DNA from 4 places in the Peribacillus sp. B2I2 genome. Region 1 is predicted to be linked to each of the others. Evidence: predicted binding sites of a transcription regulator. Region 1 holds the regulator's gene; each other region holds the start of a gene.

Evidence for each region. Region 1 encodes LexA, which represses DNA repair genes until DNA is damaged. Its sites were predicted from a motif close to CGAACATATGTTCG; they were not measured.
Region 2: the regulator LexA is predicted to act here: its motif matches at 1,580-1,593, upstream of uvrB (excinuclease ABC subunit UvrB).
Region 3: the regulator LexA is predicted to act here: its motif matches at 1,705-1,718, upstream of addB (helicase-exonuclease AddAB subunit AddB).
Region 4: the regulator LexA is predicted to act here: its motif matches at 1,872-1,885, upstream of ABIE66_RS23410 (YolD-like family protein).

What each region holds. Positions count from the first base shown of each region.
Region 1 covers NZ_JBGCCB010000001.1:1,975,271-1,978,488, reverse strand. The annotation lists gene ABIE66_RS09970 (YneB family resolvase-like protein) at 1-552, opposite strand, end outside; gene yneA (cell division suppressor protein YneA) at 572-883, opposite strand; gene lexA (transcriptional repressor LexA) at 1,039-1,662, shown strand; partial or broken gene ABIE66_RS29045 (glucosaminidase domain-containing protein) at 1,935-2,291, opposite strand; gene ABIE66_RS09945 (hypothetical protein) at 2,395-2,523, opposite strand; gene ABIE66_RS09940 (hypothetical protein) at 2,875-3,162, shown strand.
Region 2 covers NZ_JBGCCB010000001.1:5,237,357-5,240,574, forward strand. The annotation lists gene uvrB (excinuclease ABC subunit UvrB) at 1-1,448, opposite strand, end outside; gene ABIE66_RS26195 (CsbA family protein) at 1,665-1,895, opposite strand; gene ABIE66_RS26200 (catalase) at 2,085-3,218, opposite strand, start outside.
Region 3 covers NZ_JBGCCB010000001.1:1,214,972-1,218,189, reverse strand. The annotation lists gene addB (helicase-exonuclease AddAB subunit AddB) at 1-1,575, opposite strand, end outside; gene lepB (signal peptidase I) at 1,764-2,327, opposite strand; gene ABIE66_RS06200 (TVP38/TMEM64 family protein) at 2,361-2,975, opposite strand.
Region 4 covers NZ_JBGCCB010000001.1:4,704,717-4,707,934, forward strand. The annotation lists gene ABIE66_RS23405 (hypothetical protein) at 1-609, opposite strand, end outside; gene ABIE66_RS23410 (YolD-like family protein) at 1,607-1,807, opposite strand; gene ABIE66_RS23415 (histidine phosphatase family protein) at 2,113-2,673, opposite strand; gene ABIE66_RS23420 (GNAT family N-acetyltransferase) at 2,746-3,207, opposite strand.

The DNA.
Region 1 (3,218 bases):
TGCAAATGTCAATCCATTGGCCCGGAGTTTAATAATTTCTTCAATTGGAATCTCCATACGGTCCCTTCCAGTAGAATTCCTTTGGTTATGAAGGTTTTTTTGCGGACGGTATCCTTTTTCAACCGCTCTTATCATCCCGCGTTTTATTTTTAGATTATGTAGTTTCCTTTGATATTCTTCTACAATACCGACTATCTGAATGACCATGGCATCCGAATCAGATAACTCAAGTTCTCCATCGTGTGAGAGCGTATAAATTTTCACGTCTTCTTTAAGGATGACATGGAAAAGGGCTATTTTGGCATTTCCCCTCCCCAGTCTAGTTTCGTCCTGGATTAATAGAACTTCAGCTTCTTTGGTTTTAAATAGTTCAAGCATGTCAAATATGCCATCCCGATTTAACTCATAACCGCTTGCCTGTTCTTTTATTATGGAAACAACTTCCACATCCATCTTTTCCGCCAATTTAACTAATTCATCTTCCTGCCTTGCCAATGATGTTTCCTGGGATTCTTTTTCTGTGCTAACCCTACAATAGATTACTGCTTTCATAATACCCTACCTTCACTACTTACTGCTGACTGGCCAAATTCTGAACAAGTTCTTCCCCTTTAACCGGTATGACAATGACTTGACCAGGTTTAATCGTATCCGCCCTGACTCCATTATGCTCTTCTATCCAACCAATGAATTCTTTTTTTGTCAAATCAGCTTCTTCATACTCTTCGGCAATTCCCCATAGGGTGTCGCCTTCACTTACTTCTATAGAAAGGAAATCCTTTTTTTGATCATTGTCTAATGTACAAGAGAATAAAATTGAAAAGATGAATACCGATCCCGCTAATAGAATCGTAGAAATATAATTTTTGTATAATTTTTTCATAAATATCCCTCCAAAGCGAATGTTCGTTCGTATGTTACGTCCAAATTATAATACGAACGTTTGTTTCAGTCAACAACAAAATTCGAACTTATGTTTGTATAGAGTTGGGGGCCATGCTATAATGTAGCAAAGAACATTGGAGAAGAGGTGCACATATGACTAAACTATCAAAACGGCAGCAAGATATCCTTGATTTCATTAAAGAAGAGGTCCGCCAAAAAGGGTATCCACCTTCCGTACGGGAGATTGGTGAAGCAGTTGGACTTGCATCAAGTTCAACAGTACACGGACATTTATCCCGCCTGGAAAGTAAAGGCCTGATAAGACGTGACCCAACCAAGCCGAGGGCCATTGAAATACTGAATTTGGAGGAAGCGAACAATATCCCCAAAGTTAATGTCGTGAACGTTCCGTTACTTGGAAAAGTAACAGCGGGCATGCCGATAACGGCCATCGAAAACATAGAAGAATACTTTCCGCTTCCCGAAAGCATGGTTCCGCATGATGACCATGTATTCATGCTGGAAATCATGGGTGAAAGTATGATCGAAGCAGGAATTCATGATGGAGATTATGTCATCGTGAAACAACAAAGCAGCGCCAATAATGGAGATATCGTCGTGGCCATGACGGAAGATGATGAAGCCACTGTAAAACGATTCTTTAAGGAACCGGATTACATAAGGCTTCAGCCTGAGAACTCGAATATGGAACCAATTATTTTAAGAGATGTTTCGATACTTGGAAAAGTTATAGGCTTATATAGACAAATACACTAAAAGCGCTAACCGCGCTTTTTTTGTTTGTTTAATTTATGTCTCGAATTCTCTCATTATGCATATGGAAGACTAGGTTTTGATATATTTTTTTGATAGAATCGAGTTTTCTTAAGATTATTAACATCCTTTCTCATTTATGCAGGATGAAAGGGAAACTAACGCCTTTCTGGATATATGTATTTTGAAAAATAGGAAACCCGCATTCCAATAAAAAAAGGGAGCGTTAAAATCCCGCTCCCTTTTAAAAGTTCATTTCACTCTTAATCTTTGGTTCACTTTAATGAGATTAAGATCGGCCAACCCTTCCACTGTTGAATCTGCACTTGTGTAGAACCATATGCTTTGGCAAGTTTAGAGACGGATTCCCCCTTTTTGACTATATGATAGACCTCTTCGTTGCTTGCGTCATATTTAGTTAAATCACTTGTTTCGATTAGATTCACCAGTTTTTCTATATATTTCGGGTCCGAGGCGTAGCCCGCATCGAATATTGCTTGAAGTGCCTTTTTGTAATCTTTTTTCCTAATGACAGCTGTATACAAACTTCTATTCCATGAAGTCCCCTTTACATATAGATTGGCAAGATCTTGTAAACTTTCTGCCCATGTTGGATATCTTCTGAATTTGGACCATACTTGAACAGGCGCATCGTTGACTTATTCGATTGTTTGAATAATGACAGACTCTCCTTTATAGTCACCTTTTGTACGAATATATTTTTCCCTTGATTTGCTAATAAGCTTGTCCCATAACCACTCTCCAAACAAGCTGTGCAATGACAACAGAAGGTAAAATTTTAAATTCCTTTTGAATTTTTTGGGCATAAGGAGCAATTTCCTTAATAAACGATTCCTCGCTCATTAGAACCTCCCATTATTAGTTGGATATCTTCATTCTTATCGTATTCTAAACTTTGAAAAACTTTACAGCTTGTCCAGCAAAAAAAATGTTATTAATTGTTTTCACTATTATCAATAAGGTGATAACTTACAAAGTACGGCTTCAATTTGGATTAATCATTCTCCCTCTCTAGTAAAAGCCATCAAACCCATTAATATTCAATGGATTGATGGCATTTTAATTGAAGCTGAAAATCTTCATACCATTTGCATATACTTTATTTGATCAATCATTTAATGAATTACTATGGTATAAACCTTTTATAAATGGTAAAAATTAATTTTGAAACTTCTAAATTAAGGTGGTGACATTATGGACTACCCAACTATCCATACAAACTTTTGGGATGCAGTGATAGCCATTCCTACCATCATGATTCTTACTCAACTTATTAAGGTCATTTTTCATATTCCACCAAAATTCATCCCTACCATCGCTTTGGGTATTGGCTTATTCATTTCCATTTTCATTAGCCACCGTCATCATTTGGTTGCAGGAATTTTCATGGGCTGGTTTTATGGCTATGCAAGCATTGGCAATTATTCTGCACTCAAAACTGGTATTTTATCTTATAGGGAATCTTATCAAAAGACGGATTAGACCCTAGATGGCACTCGTTGGATTTCATGAATCTTTTTTGTTGCAGGGGGATCTGA
Region 2 (3,218 bases), 3.3 Mb from region 1:
TCCAAGGTCTTCACTTCCGAATGAAGGTATTGGACCTTGATGCCAATTTCCTTTAAATAATCGGTTAAATCCTCAGACATCTTTTTCGTTAAGGTCGTAATGAGGACTCGCTCGTTCTTTTTGACGCGCTCTTGTATTTCACCGATCAAGTCATCTATCTGTCCTTCAATCGGCCGCACTTCTATCGTTGGATCCAGCAAGCCGGTAGGACGGATGATCTGCTGAACCATTTCTGGCGTATGTTCGAGTTCATATGGTCCCGGAGTTGCCGAAACGAATATGGATTGATGGACCTTTTTTTCAAATTCTTCAAATCTTAGCGGGCGGTTATCCTTTGCAGACGGCAGACGGAAGCCATGATCGACGAGTACTTGCTTACGTGCCTGATCCCCATTGAACATTCCCCGGATTTGCGAAAGGGTCACGTGTGATTCATCCACGACCAAAAGGAAATCCTCTGGAAAGTAATCCATTAAAGTGTAAGGTGTCGCACCTGAGGGGCGAAGCGTTAAATGGCGGGAATAGTTCTCGATCCCTGAACAAAAGCCCATTTCCCGCATCATTTCCAAATCATAACGGGTCCTCTGCTCCAAGCGCTGGGCTTCAAGGAGCTTTTCATCTTCCCTTAATTCCTTCAATCGCTCTTCCAGTTCCGTTTCGATATTTTGAACGGCTATCCTCATTTTCTCTTCGCGAGTAACGAAATGGGAAGCCGGGAAAATGGCGATATGTTCACGTTCACCGGTGATTTCACCAGTCAGGGCATCCACTTCACGGATACGGTCAATCTCATCTCCGAAAAACTCGACCCTTACGCAATGTTCATCACGTGAGGCAGGGAAAATTTCGACCACGTCGCCACGAACGCGGAAAGTCCCCCGTTGGAAAGCAATATCATTCCGCTCATATTGAATATCCACGAGTCTGTGCAGCAAGGTGTTCCGGTCTATTTCCATGCCTGTTCGGAGAGAAACGACCATCTCGCGGTACTCTTCCGGGGAACCGAGTCCATATATGCACGAAACGCTGGCGATGATGATGACATCTTTCCTTTCGAACAATGAAGAGGTAGCCGAGTGACGCAGTTTATCGATTTCATCATTGATGCTTGCATCTTTTTCAATGAATGTATCCGTGGATGGAACATAAGCTTCTGGCTGGTAGTAATCATAATAGCTGACGAAGTATTCAACGGCATTATTTGGGAAAAACTCTTTGAATTCACTGTAAAGCTGTCCTGCCAACGTTTTATTATGGGCAATGACAAGAGTCGGTTTATTTATTTGTTGAATCACATTGGAAACGGTGAACGTCTTCCCTGTCCCCGTTGCCCCCAATAATGTCTGCATTTCCTTGCCTTCTTTAATGCCTTCGACAAGCATTTCAATTGCTGCAGGTTGATCTCCTTCAGGAGAGTATTTTGAGACTAACTCAAACTTATCCTTCACCAAGCATAGCCTCCTATTGAAATATTTTTATATGAAAACGGGACATGGCTATATCCCTTCTATTTATTCCGGTTTAAGAATGTATATATACACATTCTACCACAATCGCCTCAAAACAAACCAGCGATAAGCGAACATCCATTCTGCTTTTTGTTTATAGACTCGATGGGTATTGAGGGGAATGACAAGTTGAGTACAAAAAAAGCACCTTTGATGTCAGGCGCTCTTGGATGTTTGTTTCATCATTCTTTTTGATAACCAAAATCCCACAGTCAGGGATAAGGCATCCACGATGATCAATAAGTTTGTATGCGTATAACCTTTATATGCGGAAGCTGTAATCAAGGCAACCGTTAAAACAAGGCCAACGACATTGTTATAGGTGACTCTTGAAAATAGCATGACAAGTAGACAAGGAAGGAAAAGGGCAGAAAGAATTTTAATCATTTTTTCATCTCCTTTATAAGAGAAAAATAGAGTAGTTTCAGTTTAAATGATTATGAAGTTTTTTGCCAATCTATTTCCTGCTTGATTTTAGACGGCATCCCCTGAAGACCATTCCACCCATCCATAAATTATGCCCATTAAAAAAAGAAGCAAACCCTTTAAAGGGAAGTTTGCTTCCTTTCAGACCAATCAATATGGATCTGCTTCATGTCCTTTTCTGACTGCATCCTCTGGGTTATCCGTTCCACCCATAGGTTTTGAAGATTCCGTATGTTCAGAAGCCGAGGCTAATCCCTCTTTTAATCTGCGGCCATACTCTTCATCAGCCTCTTCGGCAAGGGCTATCATTTTTTCCTGAATGCGCTTGTCGGCAGGAGCCAATGCCGACACTAAATTGGAGATTAAATCGTCTTTTTCCCAATCTTCGAATTCACGGAATGTTTCACCAGCCTGCTTCGTATTGTTTTGGCGATCGATTGTCTCACGAACAAGTTTTCCTTCTACCAAAGGTGTATGCTCCTTGCCCGTCTGCTTGGCTTCTTTCAAACCTCCTACAGTTGATGGTTCGTAGTTGATGTGGGGGCTTTGGTTACCTCTGCCAACTTCATATTGCATCTGTCCGCCCGTCTGATTCGTGGCTGTTGGCTTCTTTGGAGCATTGATCGGCAATTGCAGATAATTCGCGCCAACACGGTGACGCTGTGTATCGGAATAAGAGAATGTACGTCCCTGTAACATCTTGTCATCAGAGAAGTCCAGTCCATCCACTAGGACACCCGTGCCGAATGCAGCCTGTTCCACTTCAGTGAAGTAGTCTTCCGGGTTTTTATCCAATACCATCGTACCGACATGCAGCCATGGGAACTCATCTTTCGGCCAGATCTTTGTGTCATCAAGAGGATCAAAATCCAACTCGGGATGATCATCATCACTCATGATCTGTACGTTGAGATCCCATTCCGGGTAGTCCCCGCGTTCGATCGCTTCATATAAATCCTGTGTGGCATGATTGAAATTCGTAGCTTGAATTTCATTAGCCTCTTGCTGCGTCAGGTTCTTGATCCCTTGTTTCGGTTCCCAGTGATATTTAACAAGTACGGCTTTGCCTTCCTCATTCACCCATTTATAAGTATTGACCCCTGACCCTTGCATCATGCGGTAGTTAGCTGGAATGCCCCAAGGGGAAAACACAAAGGTAATCATATGGAATGTTTCCGGGGAACTCGAGCAAAAATCGAAAATCCTTCTGCCGTCCTGAATATTCGTGACCGGATCCGGTTTGAAGGCATGAATTAAATCCGGGAATTTCATGGCATCACGGAT
Region 3 (3,218 bases), 760 kb from region 1:
TGATTCTTCTGCCTCTAGTTTAAGCTTTTCCAATTTTTCCGGTACATGCAATTCTTCAAGATATAGATAAAGGGCTTCACACAATTCCCTGCCATTAGCAGCCTTCTTAACCCGTTTTGAGAGCTTCAAGATGGGCTCGGTAAATAATTGCTTCATCTCATTCAACTCTTGCTCAAGCTTCATTTCCTTATCCGTTTGGTTCCGGTCCTCGAGTTCCAGTCCGCGGAAGCGCCGGTAGGTCCAACGATCTTTGGACGTCCACCTGCTTCCTTTAATTCCACGGGCGAGCACATAGTTTTCCAGCTTATCTACCTGTTCGCGCATCCTATCGTGATTTTTTTGCAGAGGAAATAGAAGCTCCGTCTTGATTGCACGAAATACCGGCTCATAACGCCAATAGCCATTGATGATCTCCAAGGTGGAACGAATCAGTTCAATCAGGGGATGATTCAGCATGGTCCGTTTGGAATCGACGAACAATGGAATTTGATAATCCCTAAACACGGTTTGTAAGATATCTGCGTATGCTTCTCCATTACGGACTAAAATCGCAATATCACGGAAACGGTGCTGTTTTTGTCTGACCAGCGACAAGATGTCCCGGGCAACTCCTTCAATCTCAGCCCTGCGGTTAACTGCCTGGGCAATCGTTACATCAGGTGAATGCTCAAACGTCCGTGCAGGACGAATGGCAAAATAAGTTTCCAGATGATTCAGCCCCGGACTCTTTCCGAACCTCTCAGTCCCTTTTAAGATTCGATCTTCTGTAATTGGTATACCGTTCCTCAATCCAGCCTGATAAAGGTGATGATACAGATTCCCCGTTTGCCTGAACAATTGCAAATCATCAGGAGCATATTGCCTGTAGGGCTGATCTAACGTCAGCGAGATCGTTACACTCCTGCACAGCTTCATCATTTCTTCCACAATCAATAATTCCTGTGGCGTCAAGCTATAAAAACCATCGATATATATATCCGCATTCCTTATATATGAAGACTCTGACATTTTCTCGATAAGCAAAGTGAAATAGTCTTCGGAATCTAAATATTTGTCAACCATTTCATCCTCAAAAGCCTGATAGACCAATTCAAGGTCATGCAGTTTATCCTGAATGCCGCTGCCGGACGGTGATGTTTCGGCCAAATAATTTTGAATGTCATCAGGTTGGATGCAATACTGCTTGAACTCAGCCAGCATTAGTTCCATCTGTGCAATGAACCCCTGCTTTTCAGCAGAGCGGCGAAACATCTTTAAATCTTCCTTTTTATCATCCATGATCTTCCGTATCAACATATTAACGCCAACGCTGTCCAAATGTAGCCGGCTCATTCCCCCAGTTTCCTGAAGAACGCGCCAAGCCAGCCTGCTAAAACTGAAAACCTGTGTCCGGATCATTCCGGCAAGGTCTGGTGTTTTAATTAATTTATATTCAGATAGAAACGTCATCTGATCAGGAACGAGGTAGATAATTGGATTGCCTTCGGGATCTTCTGCCAATTTGGAGCGAATTTCGTCCAATATATGCGAAGTTTTCCCTGCACCCGATCTTCCCAGTAAAAAACGGAGTGACATCTCTTTTCCCCCTTATACAACATAATATCTAGATCTATCATACCAGAAATACTTTCTTTTTTATGACTAGGTTTCTGTTTCCAATTAGGCACACTTTCTATTATTTTACCGTTTCCCTTAAAAAAACACCAATCGTACGTTCGCGTTTTCCCCAAAAGAAAAAGCCCTCATAATTTTCGGGCTTCGAATCATTCACCTGTAAATCTATAATTGAATTCTTTGAGCGGCCAATATCGAACATCGACTTTACCGATAACATTTTCAACAGGTATATAACCAAAGTGACGGCTGTCCGCACTTTCAAGACGATTATCACCCATTACAAAAAGCTTGCCCTCCGGGACTGTGGTCATGTCCGTCAATTCTTTTAAGGTAAAATCACCCGTAAAATCCTGTCCCGGAAAACCTTCCTTATATTTCTCAAGATAAGGCTCATCCACTTTCTCACCATTTACGTAAAGCCAATCATCTTTATAACGAATGCGGTCACCTGCAATCCCTATAACTCGCTTAACATAATCTTCTTGTGAATTCGCATGAAAAACAATAATGTCAAATCGGTTGATATCATGAATCTGGTAATTGATTTTATTCACGACAAGTTTATTGCCATCTTCAAGGGTCGGCTGCATCGATTTTCCTTCAACATCATAGCTTGAAAAGAAAAAAGTACGGATTAAGATGTAAATAACAAAAGCTATCATGGCTGCTTTTATCCAATCGGATAAAGTATTCTTGTTTGTTTTTTCCATCTAGTTCAACCCCTACTACATTTATATACTAATTTATTGTCCTTCTTCTCTCTTCATGCTTTTATTTAACCGGACTTCCAGTCTTTTTCCTACATACCACAGGATAAAGATGACAATCCCGATAATGATCGTACGTACAGGCTTATGTATTAAGGACACTAAATCGTAACCTACGAAGCTGATCGTAAAAATCATCACCGCTTTCCCTCCTACGACTGCAAGTCCATATTGCAAAGGACTGACTTTTGAAAGTCCAGCCACGATATTCACGATAGCCGATGGAGTAAAAGGGAAGCAGAGCAGTATGAACATGGGACCGAATCCATGGCTTTCCACCCAAACCATCAACCTCTGTACCTGCTTATGTTTTTGCAAAAATCGAAAAAACCTCATTTGACCATATCTTCTAATAATTAAAAAGATCAAAAAAGAACCAGCTACAGCACCAATCCAAGAAAATAAAAACCCCCACCAGAGACCAAAAGCCGTTGCATTAGCAAGCACGAACACCACTAAGGGCAAAAAGGGCAAAAAGGCTTCCAGCATCGGCAGTAAGATCCCAGGAATTGGACCGAATGAGCGATATTGCTGAATAAGCGCCGATATATGATCAAGTGTAAACCACTCACGTATAGTATCCAAATCCATAATTATCTCCCTCGACATGCTACTATAAAAGCAGCATAAACTTATTAAAAACCGTTTATTTTAGATATATCACTTTCCCCTGAAATTGCAAGAATTATTATCCATATATCTTCATACTTTCCCTATCTCAGGAAAACATAATCTTGTTAACAAAAATTTCATCATTTATCAAAATTGCTTGCATATGCACTGAAAATGCATTAGGATTAAAAAATGAGAACAAACGTTCTAACTTTTACTAAG
Region 4 (3,218 bases), 2.7 Mb from region 1:
GTACTTTCCGTCACCCAGATACCCATTAAAGCGATTACAGTGAACCGTAGCTCCGCGAGAGTACGATGTACCTGCTGATACGCTTCCTACAATATCTGAAGCATTCTGGTCAGTTGTTTCAGTTACTTGTTCTTCTTCTTGTAGATTTGGATTACCCATTTCCTCAAGAATTTCATCTAGGTATATATCTTGAACAATCTTGGTTGTCGAAACTTTATCAACCTCAACTAAGTGAGGATCCATTTCATCACCTACAGAATTAACCAATACTTCGATTTCTTCTCCTTGGCTTTCTTCAACAGGAATCTGTACAGTACCCTCAGGAGAAGTGTGGTATGTATCGCCTGCATATTCTACCACTACATTTTGTTGGTTTACTTCTTTAATAAAAAAATCACCATCTGCAATCCAACCCGCACTTTCATAAATATTAATTAGTTCTTCTATTTCTTCTGGTGTACCACCATCTTTTGGAATTTCTAAAAATAGATTTTGTTTTACTTGAAGATTTACAGTGTCATCTACTGTTCCTTCGGCAGAAGCATAACTTACGGTAGATGTAATACAGTATAAAAATAAACCAAAAATCATAAATCTTACTTTTTTCATTTTTTTCCTCCAATTATAATATTTTACAACAATGTAGATTTTACAATAAATTAAAGTATATGAAAACAAAAAAATAGTAAAATAATACTTTTATTCTATTCCCAATCTATGAATACTATCTTGGATCTAAAAATATGTCACCATTCACCCTCCTGTCCCTTTGGTTCAATTGTGTGTTAGTTATTAATTATCGTAAGCTAATCAATTATTTCCTTTTAAGATTATTTATTGAGAAATGAATAATGCCAACAAATAAAAAATATAACCATATCCAATTCATTTCAGGATTATTCATTTGCGTAGTAAGCTTTTCTACTATATCTTTAGCAAAACTTGAATAACCAATTGTTAAAAATAGTCCTACTACTAAATAAAACTTTGCTATACTGTATTTTTTTTATCTAAAGTTCTCCTCAAAATATATTGTCCACCTGATGTTAATTGTCACCTATATTATAAAAAGTTAGCGTTCAGCAGATACTAGAAAAGTTTTAATGAACAATGGAGGACAGCCATTCAACTAGATAACCAATATACCAAGCAAAAAATACACTAAATGTCATAAATAGATTCCCTGTGATCCCAAACATGGAAAATTTATTAGTGAATTTTGAACCAATCCTAGCCAAGTTGAGACAAATTGGATTCATAATAAAAGTCCAAGCCCACATTGGGAACCCTTGGTCAAGACCTATATTTTGACTAGGAACCAAAAAGTATATAAACCAGAATAGAATTCCTAATAAAACACAAACCAGTGATAAAATACTCCAATAAGAATTCCTTAATGGCAAAACTTCTTTTTTTCATTCATATATCCTCGTTCCTATATTCAATATATAATTACGTTCCGATAAATATCCTAAAAGAAATACTTCCCTACATAGCATTTTTTATGGAACTAACCTGCTCCTTTAGTTCATTAAGAAATTCAACAACATCTTTAACAGAGCTTCAACAAAAAAAGAGCCCTACTCAAAGTGAGTAAGGGCTTTTATTAATCCTCAACGATTACACTAATGATATTATCAAACTTTATATACTCAAAGGAACTATCTTTCTTTTGAATTCGTAGCTCTTTCGTGAAAGGATGTATGTACACACAATGTCCGTATAATTCATGTGGATTTCCCTCGTTATGCAATCTAAAACTTATTGGTAAATGATATTCCATCGCATAATGAATGCTGCTTGCCATTTAACGAGCCCTCTATCACGAATTGTACTCATCAGAAAGATCCCTCCTTTACATCCATTATAAACGAACAAATGTTCCTGTTAAAGACAGAAAAAAATCCCTTCCACAAATAAGTTCGGGCAAGAGAAAAGTTGATTTTTGAACAAATAAAAGAGACCACTTATTGTGGAATTCCTTTATGCCCTATGGAAATAACGCACCTGTTAGTTTAAGTACAATCCTTCACAAATATAAGAAAAAGAGCTGCCAATGCAACTCCCTTATTGAGTAAAGCACTTGTTAGTTGAACAAAATAATACGCCTAATCAAATATTTATTATTGTTTCTTCTTGCCATATACGTTCAATATTTACATCATTTTTTGTAAAAGTTAATTGAAAGACGTCAGGATTACTAAGATTCCTCCAACATTCAAAATCAAAGTTATTATTATAATTCTTTAGCAGTAAAGACATTAAATTTCCGTGAGTAACGATTATTGTGTTTTCAGTTTCACTTTTAAAAACTTCATCTACAACGCTTACTATTCGGTTCATTGCTTCTTGACTCGACTCTCCTCCTTCAAATTTCAACTCCATATCATTGAACGTTGCTTTAAGTTTTTCAAACCAGTCAGGTAGGTCCGTTGTACTTAGTGTGCGTTCTGACAAACGTTCATCAATCTCTATTTTTAAGTTTATTTTCTCACTTATTGGTTCTACTGATTGAATAGCACGTAAAAATGGACTTGATATGATTCGATCAATTTTAGTATTGGAGAAAAATTCAGATAAATATTTCGCTTGTTTCAATCCTTTTTTTGTTAGTTGTGCTTCCGAAGGTTGGCCTTGTGCTTCACAATGTCTCACAATATAAATCTTTTTTATCATACAAGTATCCCCCAATTAAATCTTTAATTTTCCTTGTGTAACCAAACTGCTCCTTTAGTTCCGTAAGAATTACAGTTCTTTATAAACAAATTCTCTGTACTTTATAAAATTTTGCTTTTTATAGAAGTCCTTTGCAACACTGTTCTCAAACCAATAATCTAATTCTATTAAATCTATTCCTCGATCGTTCGCCATTTCATATATACATTCCATAAGGCTTGAACCATAACCCTTATTCCTCTTAGTTTCTACTATGCTAATCTGGTGTACATAAACAGACTTATATCCTTTTTTAAACGCATTTTCTGGATATTCTCTTATCTCTATCCAAGCATAGCCAAGAGCTTCTTCATTATCTTCTAACAAAAGGAAAATGAAACTTTCGTTATTAACCAGACTTTTGAAAACTTCCTTCACATTTTCATAGTTATATTCCTTAAAGTATTTAGGATATAAATTTGAATGTAAATCGTGCACATATTTGTTTAATTTAGCGACCAAATTGAAATTCCTGGTTTGACTAATATTCATAACAAATCCCT